One region of the Streptomyces sp. NPDC018045 genome, then DNA from elsewhere that is predicted to be linked to it. Evidence: predicted binding sites of a transcription regulator. Region 1 holds the regulator's gene; the other holds the start of a gene.
The links. The regulator HrcA, encoded in region 1, represses chaperone genes, less so after heat shock. The targets are predictions, from matches to a motif close to TTNGCACTCNGNNNNNCNGAGTGCNAA.

Region 1 (7,627 bases):
CGTGCCGCAGATGCTGGTCGGGGTGGTGGCGGACACCTCGTACGAGTCCGAGTCCTTCGAGCTGGCCCCCGGCGAGACGCTGCTGTGCGTCACGGACGGGGTCACGGAGCGGCGCTCGGGCCACCGCCAGTTCGACGACGATGACGGTCTGGCCCATCACCTCGCCGCCTGCACCGGCCTGGGAGCCACCGCGGTCGCCGAGCACATCCGGCGCGCGGTGCACGCGTTCGCGGACACGCCGCCGGACGACGACCTGGCGCTGCTGGTGCTCCAGGCGACGGGACACCGCTGACGGACGGGAGGCCGGCCGGGACCTCCCGCACCGATCGGCCCGCAGGGGCCGGCCCCGCAGGCCACCGGCCCGTACGCGACCGGCTCCGTACGCGACCGGCGTCCGCGAGCGACCGACTCTGTACGCGACCGGCGCCCGCGGACGGCCGACCCGTACGCGACCGCCGTCCACAGGCGACCGACCCTGCACGCGACCGCCCGCCCGCCGGGCTCGGGCTTCCCTTCCGATGCCGGACAATGGAAGACATGCCTTCCGCACTCCCCGACGGTGAGCCCATGCCCGAAGACGGGGCGCTGCCCGGTCACGCCCTGACGGGGGCGGGCGCCCGGCCGCTCGGGTTCTACCTGCACGTGCCGTACTGCGCGACGCGCTGCGGCTACTGCGACTTCAACACGTACACGGCCACCGAGCTGCGCGGCTCGGGTGGCGCGCTCGCCTCGCGGGAGAACTACGCGGACACCGTCGCCGAGGAGGTCCGGCTGGCCCGCAAGGTCCTCGGCGACGACCCCCGGCCGGTCGAGACGGTCTTCGTCGGCGGCGGCACGCCGACCCTGCTTCCGGCCGCCGACCTCGGGCGGATGCTCGCCGCGATCCGTGACGAGTTCGGGCTGGCGGACGGCGCGGAGGTCACCACCGAGGCCAACCCGGAGTCCGTCGACCCGCGCTACCTGGCCGAACTGAGGGAGGCCGGCTTCAACCGGGTCTCCTTCGGCATGCAGAGCGCCCGGCAGCACGTCCTGAAGATCCTGGACCGTACGCACACACCGGGGCGCCCCGAGGCCTGCGTCGCCGAGGCGCGCGCGGCGGGCTTCGAGCACGTCAACCTCGACCTGATCTACGGGACGCCCGGCGAGTCCGACGACGACTGGCGGGCCACGCTGGACGCGGCGCTCGGCGCGGCGCCCGACCACGTCTCCGCGTACGCGCTGATCGTCGAGGAGGGCACCCAACTGGCCCGCCGGATCCGGCGCGGCGAGGTGCCGATGACCGACGACGACGTGCACGCGGACCGCTACCTGATCACCGAGGAAGCGCTGTCCGCGGCCGGCTTCCACTGGTACGAGGTCTCGAACTGGGCCACGACGGAAGCGGGCCGCTGCCGCCACAACGAGCTGTACTGGACGGGCGCGGACTGGTGGGGCGCGGGGCCGGGCGCGCACAGCCACGTCGGCGGCGTCCGCTGGTGGAACGTGAAGCACCCCGGCGCGTACGCACAGGCCCTCGGCGAGGGCCGGTCCCCGGGCGCGGGCCGCGAACTCCTCTCCGCCGAGGACCGCCGCGTCGAACGCATCCTCCTCGAACTCCGCCTCGCGGCCGGCTGCCCCCTCGACCTCCTCGCCCCGGCGGGCGCGAAGGCCGCGGAGCGCGCCCTGGCCGACGGCCTTCTCCAGCCCGGCCCCTACGAGGAGGGCCGCGCCGTCCTGACCCTGCGGGGACGCCTGCTGGCGGACGCGGTGGTGCGGGACCTGGTGGACTGATCACCCGGCTGGGCGAATGCCCGACGCAGTTCAGGCCGACTGCCTACGCTGTCCATAAGCCGCCGCCAACGCACGCGGCGGATGTGGAGGACCACGGAGATGACCGCTGTGGATGACCGGCTGATCACCGATGCCACCGAGATCTTCCGTCGCCTGGAAGTTCCGGAGTGGTACAAGGCGGAGCTTCTCAGGGGGAACATCGTGATGACGGCGGGGCCCGACGTGGTCCACAACCGGATCGTCCAAGACGTGCAGGACCAGATCCCCAGGCAGGTGGGAGCGTGCGCAGACTCAGGATGTCGGCATTCTCGAAGAGATCAGTGAGCCGCAGCCGGACCTCGTGATCCTGGAGCGTGGTGCCGGACCGGAGTCCGGACGGCTCACGCCGACCGAGGTCGTCACCATGCTCCTAGAGGTGGTCTGCAAGACCAGCTTGGACCGTGACTACCGCGTCAAGCGCAACATCTGCGCCGCCGGCAAGGTCCCCGCCTACCTGGTCATCGACCCCATCATGGCCCAGTGCGTCCTGCTCACCGAGCCCACCGGCTCCGGTGAAGAAGCCGATTACGCCGTGCAGCGCATCTCCAAGTTCGGCGGCCCCATGTCCCTGCATCTCCTCGGCATGGAACTGGACACCAGCGAGTTCCAGACGCTTCCCGGTGCTAGGCCGCACTCCCGTCCGTAACGAAGTCGATCAGTTCCTCCACCCGCCCCAGCAGCGCCGGCTCCAGGTCCTTGTAGGAGTGGACCGAGCCGAGGATCCGCTGCCAGGCCGCGCCCGTGTTGTCCGGCCAGCCGAGGGCCCGGCACACGCCTGTCTTCCAGTCCTGGCCGCGGGGGACGGACGGCCAGGCGGGGATGCCGACCGAGGCCGGCTTCACGGCTTCCCAGACGTCGATGTACGGGTGGCCGACGACCAGGACGTCCCGGCCGGTGACCGAGGCCGCGATGCGGGACTCCTTCGAGCCCGGGACGAGGTGGTCGACGAGGACGCCGAGCCGGGCGTCCGGGCCGGGGGAGAAGGAGCGGACGACGGCCGGGAGGTCGTCGACGCCTTCGAGGTATTCGACGACGACGCCCTCGACGCGCAGGTCGTCGCCCCAGACGCGTTCCACCAGCTCGGCGTCGTGGCGCCCCTCCACGTAGATGCGCCCGGCGCGGGCGACCCGTGCGCGGGCGCCGGGGACGGCCAGTGAGCCGGACGCCGTACGGGCCGGGCCGCGCGCGGCGGGCCGGGCCGCGGGCCGTACGAGGGTGACGACCTTGCCGTCCAGGAGGAAGCCGCGCGGCGTCATCGGGAAGACCCGGTGCTTGCCGAAGCGGTCCTCAAGGGTGACCGTCGGGCCCTCGGCGGTCTTCTCGCAGCGGATGACCGCGCCGCAGAAACCCGAGCCGGCCTCCTCGACGACGAGGTCCGGCTCCGCCTCGACCTCGGGGGCCGGCTGCTGCTTCTTCCACGGCGGGGTGAGGTCCGGGCCGTACTGTCTGCTGCGCATTGGACAGACGATAAGAAGGGATGGCCGGTCAGTGCCGCGACACGCCGAAGCGGCGGCTCAGCGCGTCGCGTTGCTCACGGACGAATCGGGCATCCACGACAGCGCCGTGCCCGGGTACGTACACCGCGTCCTCCCCGCCGAGGGCCAGCAGCCGGTCCAGGGCGGCGGGCCACTGCCCGGGGATCGCGTCCGGGCCGGCCTGCGGTGCGCTGGACTCCTCGACCAGGTCGCCGCAGAAGAGGACCGGGGGTGAGCCGTGCGTGCCGGGGGCCAGGACGACCAGGTCGTGCGCGGTGTGGCCGGGGCCGACGTTGGCGAGCAGCACCTGCCGGCCGCCGAGGTCGAGGGTGCGCTCGCCGGAGACGAGGTGGTGCGGGCGGACGAGGAGGTCGGTGGCCTCCGCCGCGGCCTCCGGGTCCACGCCGTGCGCCACCGCGTCGCGTCGCAGGTCGTCCTGGGCGCGCGGCAGGAACTCGTCGAGGCCGGCCGCGCCGAAGACCTGGACGCCGGCGAAGGCGGCGGTGCCCAGCACATGGTCGAAGTGGGGGTGGGTCAGCGCGACGTGTGTCACGTTCCGCCCCGTGATGCCGCGCACCTGGCGGCGGAGTTCGGCGCCGTCCCGGATCGTCGCGCCGGTGTCGACGATCAGGACGCCGGACGATCCGACGACGGCACCGATCGTCTCGTCCCAGCCCGGCATCCGGCGCCGCCCGACGCCCGCGCCGAGCCGTTCCCACCCGGCCTCTTCCCAAGTCGTACGCATACCGAGACGCTAGCCGCACCGCGATAGCGTTGCCTGCCGGACCGGCGCTTCCCGGGGACGCGCCGTGCCCGCGGTACGTCTTTTGCGGGAGGGCGGAGCACGGCCCCGGTACCGCCGCCCTTGCCCTGCCCAGGTGACCCGGCCGTACACTTGGTCAGGGTCTGGCACTCGGACCTGATGAGTGCCAGGGAAGACGACCCGGAAGAACCCGGCCGCGCGCCGGTGACACGGCCGGACTGGAGGTGTGCGCGATGCTCAGTGAACGCAGGCTCGAAGTGCTGCGCGCCATCGTCCAGGACTATGTCGGCACCGAGGAGCCGGTCGGCTCCAAGGCGCTGACCCAGCGGCACCAGCTCGGTGTCTCACCCGCCACGGTCCGCAACGACATGGCGGCGCTGGAGGACGAGGGTTTCATCGCCCAGCCGCACACGAGCGCCGGACGCATCCCGACGGACAAGGGCTACCGCCTGTTCGTCGACAAGCTGGCCGGCGTCAAGCCGCTGTCCAGCCCCGAGCGGCGTGCCATCCAGAATTTCCTGGACGGCGCCGTCGATCTGGATGACGTCGTGGGCCGTACGGTACGGCTGCTGGCGCAGCTCACCCGGCAGGTCGCCGTCGTGCAGTATCCGTCGCTGACCCGGTCCACGGTGCGGCACGTGGAGCTGCTGTCACTGGCGCCGGCCCGGCTGATGCTGGTCCTGATCACCGACACCGGCCGCGTCGAGCAGCGCATGGTCGACTGTCCGGGACCGTTCGGCGAGACCTCCTTGGCGGACCTGCGGGCGCGGCTGAACAGCCGCGTGGTGGGGCGGCGGTTCACGGACGTGCCGCAGCTCGTGCAGGATCTCCCGGAGTCCTTCGAGCAGGAGGACCGGGGCACGGTCTCGACAGTTCTGTCGGTGTTGCTGGAGACTCTGGTGGAGGAGACCGAGGAGCGGCTGATGATCGGCGGTACCGCCAATCTCACGCGCTTCGGGCACGACTTCCCACTGACCATCCGGCCGGTGCTGGAGGCCCTGGAGGAGCAGGTGGTGCTCCTCAAACTGCTCGGGGAGGCCAAGGACTCCGGCATGACCGTACGCATCGGGCATGAGAATGCTCATGAGGGCCTGACTTCCACATCGGTCGTCGCGGTCGGCTACGGTTCGGGCGACGAGGCAGTCGCCAAACTCGGCGTGGTCGGACCGACCCGCATGGACTACCCCGGAACGATGGGAGCGGTACGCGCAGTGGCACGTTACGTCGGACAGATCCTCGCGGAGTCGTAAGTGGCCACGGACTATTACGCGGTCCTGGGCGTACGGCGCGATGCCTCGCAGGACGAGATCAAGAAGGCTTTCCGGCGGCTGGCCCGCGAGCTGCACCCGGATGTGAACCCCGACCCGAAGACCCAGGAGCGGTTCAAGGAGATCAACGCCGCTTACGAGGTGCTGTCGGACCCGCAGAAGAAGCAGGTCTACGACCTCGGCGGCGACCCCCTCTCGCAGGCGGGTGGCGGCGGCGGGGCCGGCGGCTTCGGCGCGGGCTTCGGCAACTTCTCCGACATCATGGACGCGTTCTTCGGCACGGCCTCGCAGCGCGGACCGCGGTCCCGCACGCGGCGCGGCCAGGACGCGATGATCCGGCTGGACGTCGAGCTGGACGAGGCGGCCTTCGGCACCACCAAGGACATCCAGGTGGACACCGCCGTCGTCTGCACGACCTGTTCGGGCGAGGGCGCGGCGCCGGGCACCTCGGCGCAGACCTGTGACATGTGCCGCGGCCGCGGTGAGGTCTCCCAGGTCACCCGGTCCTTCCTGGGCCAGGTCATGACGTCGCGGCCGTGCCCGCAGTGTCAGGGCTTCGGTACGGTCGTGCCGACCCCGTGCCCGGAGTGCGCCGGTGACGGCCGCATCCGCTCGCGCCGTACGCTCACGGTCAAGATCCCGGCCGGTGTGGACAACGGCACGCGCATCCAGCTCGCGGGCGAGGGCGAGGTCGGCCCCGGTGGCGGCCCGGCCGGCGACCTGTACGTGGAGATCCACGAACTGGCGCACCCGACGTTCCAGCGGCGCGGGGACGACCTGCACTGCACGGTCACGATCCCGATGACGGCGGCGGCGCTGGGCACGAAGTGCCCGCTGGAGACGCTGGACGGCGTGGAGGAGATCGACATCCGGCCCGGCACCCAGTCCGGTCAGTCGATCCCGCTGCACGGCCGCGGCGTCACACACCTGCGGGGCAACGGCCGCGGCGACCTCATCGTGCATGTCGAGGTCATCACGCCCTCGAAGCTCGACTCGGAGCAGGAGGAGCTGCTGCGGCGGCTCGCCAAGCTCCGCGGCGAGGAACGCCCGACGGGCCAGTTCCAGCCGGGGCAGCAGGGGCTGTTCTCGCGGTTGAAGGACGCGTTCAACGGGCGGTAGGCGTGTTGTGGTGCCGGGGGTCCGGGGGTTGTCCCCGGGCTGGTGCCGTCAGCCGGGGCAGCAGGGGCTGTTCTCGCGGTTGAAGGACGCGTTCAACGGGCGGTAGGCCGTCCGTACGGACTCATGGCGGCGGTCGGGCGGGAGCCCGGCCGCCGTTCGTCGTCCGCTGCCCGGGAGGCCCTGGGCCATTGCCCGAAGTGCCCTGATCGCCGGACCTATTGGATCTTGGTGGGTCCGGGGCCGGTTCGGGACCCGGCGTATGGCGTGACACGATGTGGTCATGCCCACAGCGCTGACCGATCTCTGCCGCTATCCGATCGCGCAGGCCCCCATGGCAGGCGGCGTCGCCCGCCCGGAGCTGGCCGCCGCCGTCTGCGCGGCCGGCGGACTCGGCTTCCTGGCCGCCGGTTACAAGACCGCGGACGGCATGTACCAGGAGATCAAACAACTGCGTGGGCTCACCGACCGCCCCTTCGGCGTCAACCTCTTCATGCCGCAGCCCTCGCTCGCCGACAACGCGGCCGTCGAGGTCTACCGCGAGCAGCTCGCGGGCGAGTCGGCCTGGTACGAGACCGCGCTGGACGACATCGATCCGTACGGCGGCGCCGACGACGGGTACGAGGCGAAACTCGCCATCCTGCGCGAGGACCCGGTGCCGGTCGTCTCGTTCCACTTCGGGTGCCCGGCCCGCGCCGTTCTCGACGGGTTCGCGAAGGTCGGCACGTACACGATCGTCACCGCCACCACGGCGGCCGAGGCGCAGGCCGCGCAGTGGTCCGGCGCCGACGCGGTGTGCGTCCAGGGTGTCGAGGCCGGCGGCCACCAGGGCACCCACCGCGACGACCCGCAGGCCGACGGCACCGGGGCCGGGATCGGGCTGCTCTCGCTGATCGCGCAGGTGCGCGAGGCCGTGCAGATACCGATCATCGCGGCGGGCGGCCTGATGCGCGGTTCGCAGATCGCCGCGGTACTGGCGGCGGGCGCCGCGATGGCGCAGCTCGGTACGGCGTTCCTGGTCACCCCGGAGTCGGGCGCCGACCCGCTGCACAAGCAGGCCATGACCAACCCCCTGTTCACGCGTACGGAGCTGACCCGGGCCTTCTCCGGACGTCCGGCCCGCGGCCTGGTGAACCGTTTTCTGCGCGAGCACGGCCCGTACGCCCCGGCCGCCTACCCGGCCGTCCACCACCTCA
Region 2 (7,627 bases), on a different contig from region 1:
GTTTCCCGCCCCACCCTGCTGCTCGCCATGGAACCCGGCCTCGCCGGACGCCTGCTCGCCGACCACCACCGCACCCGCCTGACAGCGCTCACCCGCACCGACCCCCGCCTGGTCGCGCACGACTTGGCCGACCCGACCCCGGCCGTCGCCACCGCGCTGGCCGACGCAGAGATCCTCCTGACGTCGTGGGGAGCGACCCCGCTGACCGCCGCCGTCCTCGACCGGGCCCCGCGCCTGCGCGCCGTCACCCACGCGGGCGGATCGGTCAAACCCCATGTCACCCAAGCCTGTTGGGAACGGGGCATCGCCGTCACCTCAGCGGCCGCCGCCAACGCGCAGCCCGTCGCCGAATACACCCTCGCCGCGATCCTCTTCGCCAACAAACGCGTCCTGCACGCCGCACACCGCTACCGCGCGCTGCGCGCCCCCCACGACTGGCACCGGGAACTGGAGGGCGCCGGCAACCACCGCCGCACCGTGGGCGTGATCGGCGCCTCCCGCATCGGCCGGCGCGTCATCGACCTGCTGCGCCCCTTCGACCTGACGGTCCTCCTCCACGACCCGTACGTGGACGAGGCCGAAGCCACCCGTCTCGGCGTCACCCTCGCCCCCTTGGACGACCTCTGCGCCGCCGCCGACGTGGTCACCGTCCACGCGCCCCAACTACCCGCCACCCACCACCTGCTCAGTGCCCGCCGACTGGCCCTCATGCCCGACGGCGCCACCCTGATCAACACCGCCCGCGGCACCCTCGTCGACGAGGCGGCCCTGCTCCCCGCGCTCGTCGCCGGCCGCCTCCATGCCGTACTCGACGTGACGGACCCCGACCTCCCGCCCCCCGGCTCCCCCCTCTACGACCTCCCGAACGTCCTGCTCACCCCGCACATCGCGGGCTCCCTCGGCGGCGAACTCCACCGCATGGCCGACCAGGCCCTGGACGAGATCGAGCGCTACACGCGGGGCCTGCCGTTCGCCGACCCCGTACGCCCGGAAGGGCTCGGCCACTCCGCCTGAAAGAACCCGGGGCCGGCCCCGGCGTCAACGGGACGAGGCCCGGCCCCCTCGAAAGGGGACCGGGCCTCGTTGGGCTGAGCTGCCTCAGTGGGCGTGGCCGTGACCGTGACCGGCCTCGGCCTCCTCCTCGGCCGGCTTCTCGACGACCAGGGTCTCGGTCGTGAGCAGCAGCGAGGCGATCGACGCGGCGTTCTCCAGCGCCGAGCGGGTGACCTTGACCGGGTCGATGACGCCGGCCTTCACCAGGTCGCCGTACTCGCCGGTCGCGGCGTTGAAGCCCTGGTTCTTCTCCAGCTCCGCCACCTTCGCGGTGATGACGTAGCCCTCAAGACCGGCGTTCTCGGCGATCCAGCGCAGCGGCTCGACGGCGGCGCGGCGGACCACGGCGACACCGGTGGCCTCGTCGCCCTCCTTGCCGAGGGAGCCCTCCAGCACCTTGGCGGCGTGCACCAGGGCGGAGCCACCACCGGAGACGATGCCCTCCTCGACCGCGGCGCGGGTCGCGGAGATGGCGTCCTCCAGACGGTGCTTCTTCTCCTTCAGCTCGACCTCGGTGGCCGCACCCACGCGGATCACGCAGACGCCGCCGGCCAGCTTCGCCAGACGCTCCTGGAGCTTCTCGCGGTCCCAGTCCGAGTCGGTGGACTCGATCTCGGCCTTGATCTGGTTGACGCGGCCCTCGACGTCGGCGGAGTTGCCGCCGCCGTCCACGATGGTCGTGTCGTCCTTGGTGACGGTCACGCGGCGGGCGGTGCCCAGCACGTCCAGACCGGCCTGGTCGAGCTTGAGGCCGACCTCCTCGGCGATGACGGTCGCGCCGGTCAGGGCGGCCATGTCGCCGAGCATCGCCTTGCGGCGGTCACCGAAGCCGGGGGCCTTCACCGCGACGGCGTTGAAGGTGCCGCGGATCTTGTTGACGACCAGGGTCGACAGGGCCTCGCCCTCGACGTCCTCGGCGATGATCAGCAGCGGCTTGGAGGAGCCGGCCTGGATGACCTTCTCCAGCAGCGGCAGCAGGTCCTGGATCGAGCCGATCTTGCCCTGGTGGATCAGGATGTACGGGTCCTCCAGGACCGCTTCCATCCGCTCCTGGTCGGTGACCATGTACGGCGAGAGGTAGCCCTTGTCGAAGGCCATGCCCTCGGTGAAGTCCAGCTCCAGACCGAAGGTGTTGGACTCCTCGACGGTGATGACACCGTCCTTGCCGACCTTGTCCATCGCCTCGGCGATCAGCTCGCCGACCTGCTTGTCCTGCGCGGACAGACCGGCCACGGCGGCGATGTCGGACTTCTCGTCGATCGGGCGGGCGGTCGCGAGGAGGTCCTCGGACACGGCCTTGACCGCGGCGTCGATGCCCTTCTTCAGGGCGGCCGGGGAGGCGCCGGCGGCGACGTTGCGCAGGCCCTCGCGGACCAGCGCCTGCGCCAGCACGGTGGCGGTGGTGGTGCCGTCACCAGCGATGTCGTTGGTCTTGGTCGCCACCTCCTTCACGAGCTGCGCGCCAAGGTTCTCGTACGGGTCGTCGACCTCGACCTCACGGGCGATGGTGACACCGTCGTTGGTGATGGTGGGGGCGCCGAACTTCTTGTCGATGACGACGTTGCGGCCCTTGGGGCCGATCGTCACCTTCACGGTGTCGGCAAGCTTGTTGACGCCGCGCTCAAGGGCGCGACGGGCGTCCTCGTCGAACTTCAGGATCTTCGCCATGAGTTACGTGTCCTTAGTCGTTCTCTCCAACGAACTGCGCCCCGGGCGACCGGTTGTTTAGACGCGGGAACCAGGGGCGCAGCTCAAGGCATTCTTCGGTGAATTACTTCTCGACGATCGCGAGCACGTCGCGAGCCGAGAGAACGAGGTACTCCTCGCCGTTGTACTTCACCTCGGTGCCGCCGTACTTGCTGTAGAGCACGACGTCGCCGACGGTCACGTCGAGCGGAAGACGGTTGCCGTCCTCGAAGCGGCCCGGGCCAACGGCCAGGACGACGCCCTCCTGGGGCTTCTCCTTGGCAGTGTCCGGAATGACCAGGCCCGAAGCCGTGGTCTGCTCGGCGTCGAGCGGCTGGACCACGATGCGGTCCTCAAGCGGCTTGATGGCAACCTTGGAGCTGGCGGTCGTCACGATCCGACCTCCCCCTTCGGAGATCTCACGGGGTTAACTGTCTGAGGTGGCGACCAGGTGGATCCGTCGTCGCGGGTGCCGGACCTGCCCGTCGCTGTGTTTGGCACTCCCCGACGGAGAGTGCCAGAGCTGAGACTATGACGCGGTTAGCACTCGGTCAAGCGGAGTGCCAATTTGCCTTGGGGCGCGTCTGTGGGGACGGCGGGGGTTCGGTGGCCACCTTGCCCAGGTGGGGGGATTGGCAATCCTGCGCCTTCTTCGCGGGTGCGGTCCCGTGTGGGTGGACGTTCGCGCTTCGCGCGAGGGGTTGCGCTGTCGCGCGGATCGCATTGCTGGGTGCGGGGGGGGAGAGTACCCCCGGAAGGGCCCCGAGCCCCCACCCACGGACCCAAAGCGCACAACGAGCACCCCCACCGGGCCAAAGCCGCACAACGCACACCCCACACCCCACCGACCGACTGCCCCACTGGGCCAAAAGGGGGGACGGGACAGACGGGAACCGGATGGATCCGGACAAGATACGGCGGCAAGTGGGCCGGGACATCGCCCCCGGCGTCGGCCGTTCTGGCTTGTCTACCAGCGGCGACGGTCTCGTGCCGGGTCGGTCACACCCCGCTCACCTGCGGGAACCCTGCAACTGTCGGCCTCGTCTTCCTCATCGACGGTGGAGTCCGGTTCCGGGACGGATCGTTCCGGGCAGACGGCTCCCATGATTGATGGCGGAGGCATCCCGTGCGTGGACTGACGAGCTCGCTCCGGACCCCTGAGGGGCCGGAGAGCGACGCCGAGCGCACGATGACGTTCGCCGCTCTCGCCCAGGCCCCGAACCGGCGGCGTACGGAGATGTGGCTGCTCGCCTTCGCCGTGCTGATCACGGTCTTCGGTTACGCGTACACCGGCCTGTCGATGAACGGCCGGCTGCCCACCGGACTGCCCGGCTTCGCCGCCGCCGTCTTCTTCATGGCGCTCGTCCCGCACCTGGTCGTCCGCCGCTTCGCGCCACGCGCCGACCCGCTGATCCTGCCGCTCGCCACACTGCTGTCCGGCCTCGGCCTGGTGCTGCTCAACCGCCTCGACATCACGTACGCGGCCAAACCGAGCCTGCACATGGCCCCGGCGGCCGGCGGGCAGCTCGTGTGGACGGTGATCGGGGTGGCGGTCTGCACGGCCGTGCTGATGCTGCTGCGCGACCACCGCTTCCTTCAGCGCTACATCTACCTGACGATGGCCGTCGCGCTGGTGCTGCTGATGGCGCCGGCGTTCTTCCCCGGCGACACGTACGGCGCCAAGCGCTGGATCTTCGTCGGGCCGCTGTCGCTCCAGCCCGGCGAGTTCGTGAAGATAATGATCGCGGTGTTCTTCGCGGGCTATCTGACCCTGAACCGCGACGCGCTCGCGCTCTCCGGGCGCCGCGTCATGGGCGTCCAGCTCCCGCCCGGCCGCCAGCTCGGGCCGATCTTCACCATCTGGATCATCAGCCTCCTGGTGCTGGTCTTCGAGCGTGACCTCGGCACGTCGCTGATCTTCTTCGGGCTCTTCGTGATCACGCTCTACATGGCCACCGAGCGCACGAGCTGGGTGCTGTGCGGCCTGGCCATGGCGGTGATCGGCGCCGCCGTCGTCGGCTCGACCGAACCGCACGTCAAGGGCCGCGTGATGGCCTGGCTGCGCCCCATGGACATCTTCCTGCCCGAGAAACAGCGGCCGCCGGGCCTGGTCTCCGAGCAGGCCGCGCAGGCGCTGTTCAGCTTCGGCAGCGGCGGCATCAGCGGTACGGGCCTGGGCCAGGGCCACCCCGAACTGATCGGTTTCGCGGGCAACAGCGACTTCATCCTCACCACCGTCGGCGAGGAACTGGGCCTGGCCGGTGTGATGGCCACCCTGCTCCTGTACGTCCTGCTCGCCCAGCGCGGCCTGCGCGTCGGCCTCACCGCCCGCGACCCCTTCGGCAAGCTGCTGGCGGTGGGCCTGGCCAGCGCGCTGCTGCTCCAGGTCTTCGTCGTCGCCGGCGGCGTCACCGGACTGATACCCCTCACCGGCAAGGCGCTGCCGTTCCTGGCCAAGGGCGGGTCCTCGCTCGTCGCGAACTGGGTGATGGTCGCGCTGCTCATCCGGATCAGCGACAGCGCGCAGCGCCGCCGCGAGCCGATAGGACAGCCGGGCGGGCGCGGCGGACGGCGCGGGCGGCGGGCCCACGCCGCGGCGGATCCGGACGCGACACAGGCCACTCCCCGGGTCGTCGCGGCGCTGCCGCCCGCACCGGCCACACCCCAGGGCGGCCACGGCCGCCGCGCCCGCCGTTCACGCGGCTAGCCGCGCCCCGTTCCCTCCCCCGTCTCCCGCCCCGCCGCTCCCGTACGCGCGCGCTGGCCCACAATGGACCGGGTGAACCAGGCGAACGACCTCGACTCCTTCTCCGCGCTGCACACGCCCGAAGGCCAGGCACTGCTGGCCGAACTGCGCGACCACGACCCGGCCGACGAGCTGGCGACCGCGACCCGGCTGCGGCGCGACCACCCGGCCACGCTGGTCTCCGCCGCGCTGGGCCAGGCACGGCTGCGCCAGCGCGCCGCCGCCAAGTTCGGGGCGGACGCCGCGCGCATGTACTTCACGCCCAACGGCGTCGAGCAGTCCACTCGCGGTACGGTCGCCGCCCACCGCGCCACCCGCTTCGCCGCCCTCGGCGTCCGCTCGGTCGCCGACCTGTGCTCCGGCATCGGCGGCGACGCCATCGCCCTGGCCCGGGCCGGCATCCAGGTGCTGGCCGTCGACCGTGACCCGCTGACCTGCGCGGCGGCCCGCGCCAACGCGGAGGCGCTCGGGCTGGCCGACCGGATCGAGGTACGCTGCGCCGACGTCACCGAGGTCGACACCTCGGCGTACGACGCGGTCTTCGTCGATCCGGCGCGGCGCGGTGGCCGGGGCGGACGCGGCGGGCGGATCTTCGACCCCGAGGCGTACTCACCGCCGCTCTCCTGGGCGGTGCGGGCCGCCCGTACGGCGCCGCACGCGGCCCTGAAGATCGCGCCGGGCATCCCGCACGAGACCGTCCCGGACGAGGCGGAGGCGGAGTGGATCTCCGACGGCGGCGATGTGAAGGAAGCCGTCCTGTGGTTCGGCACCGCACCGGGCGCGCGCCGCGCCACGCTCCTGCCCGCCGGTGACTTCCTGCTGGACACCGGCCTGCCCGACCCCGATCCGGGCCCGGTCGGCCGCTGGCTGTACGAGCCCGACGGCGCCGTCATCCGGGCGCACCTCGTCGCGGAGGTCGCCCAGCGGGTGGACGGCCGCCTGATCGACCCGACCATCGCCTACGTCACGGCCGACGAGCACCGCCCGACCCCGTACGCCACGGCGTACGAGATCACCGACACGCTGCCGTTCAACGTCAAGAAGCTCAGGGCGCTGCTGCGCGAACGCGGGGTCGGTGTCGCCGTCGTCAAGAAGCGCGGCTCGGCCGTCGAACCCGAGGAGCTGCGCAGGAAGCTGAAGCTCTCCGGCCCGAACTCCTGCATCGTCTTCCTGACCCGCGTGGCGGGCGCCCCCACGATGCTGCTCGGCCGGGAGGCCCGCACCGCCTGACGCGGCCCCCGCCACCCGGCTCTCACGCCCGGTCCGTCAGCTCCTCCGCGAACACCTGCGACAGGGGCTGCGGGCCGACGTACTGCTGGCAGGTGCACTGCCCCGGCTCGTACCTGACCGGCTTGCGCTCCTCGTCCCAGGCCGTCGGGACCTGCGTCACCTCATGGCACTTGCCCTGCTTGTCGTGCTGGGCGAGATGGTGCGTACACCCGCACACCGGCTCCGGGGGCCGGTGTGCCGCCGCCAGCTCCCGCCGCTCGCGCCGCGCGCTCTCCAGCCGCTCCATCTTCCGCGCGTGCCGTGTGCTCATCGCCTTCCGCCCGACATCCACGACCTTGGCGAAGCCACCCGCCATGAAAAACGCGAACACCCACCAGAACCAGGCCATTGCCACCCCTCCCCGTAACCGCATATGTCAGCTCAAGCCAGGGTATGACGTGGCGTCAACGGACGGGCGAGGCGGGGGGCCGGGGGCCCTTCGGGACACTTCCACCGAACGAGTGACGCGGCAGTCGGCGCGGGCTTGACCGGCCGCGTCCCCCCTCCCCTCGGATACAGCCCCTACGAGTACAAGTTGTCCTTGCTCAGCTCGTGGAAGTGGTCGTGACCGTGGCCATGGCCGTGCGTGTGGCCGTGGCCGCCGCCCGCCTGGTCGTGGGTGTGGGGCTTGCCCGGGACATGGGGTTCGGTCACCGGGAGGGAGGAGTCGGCCGGGAGATCCCAGGCGGAGGCGGGACGGTCGCGGGCGACCATCTCGGCGCCGAGGGCGGCGACCATGGCGCCGTTGTCGGTGCACAGTTTGGGACGGGGGACGCGCAGCGTGATGCCCGCGTCCTCACAGCGGCGCGCGGCCATCGCGCGAAGCCGGGAGTTGGCCGCGACGCCGCCGCCGATCATCAGGTGGTCGACGCC

Region 2: a site for HrcA is predicted at 3,280-3,306, ahead of groES (co-chaperone GroES). Genes of this name have one in related genera too.

The regions. Positions count from the first base shown of each region.
Region 1 is NZ_JBIRFL010000001.1:799,518-807,144, reverse strand. It holds gene ACH4EB_RS03485 (SpoIIE family protein phosphatase) at 1-292, shown strand, start outside; gene hemW (radical SAM family heme chaperone HemW) at 538-1,770, shown strand; partial or broken gene ACH4EB_RS03475 (Uma2 family endonuclease) at 1,870-2,455, shown strand; gene ACH4EB_RS03470 (DUF3097 domain-containing protein) at 2,433-3,266, opposite strand; gene ACH4EB_RS03465 (MBL fold metallo-hydrolase) at 3,295-4,029, opposite strand; gene hrcA (heat-inducible transcriptional repressor HrcA) at 4,281-5,297, shown strand; gene dnaJ (molecular chaperone DnaJ) at 5,298-6,434, shown strand; gene ACH4EB_RS03450 (nitronate monooxygenase) at 6,715-7,627, shown strand, end outside.
Region 2 is NZ_JBIRFL010000005.1:217,145-224,771, reverse strand. It holds gene ACH4EB_RS14790 (hydroxyacid dehydrogenase) at 1-1,014, shown strand, start outside; gene groL (chaperonin GroEL) at 1,099-2,721, opposite strand; gene groES (co-chaperone GroES) at 2,825-3,133, opposite strand; gene ACH4EB_RS14775 (FtsW/RodA/SpoVE family cell cycle protein) at 3,929-5,446, shown strand; gene ACH4EB_RS14770 (methyltransferase domain-containing protein) at 5,510-6,715, shown strand; gene ACH4EB_RS14765 (hypothetical protein) at 6,738-7,103, opposite strand; gene tsaD (tRNA (adenosine(37)-N6)-threonylcarbamoyltransferase complex transferase subunit TsaD) at 7,277-7,627, opposite strand, start outside.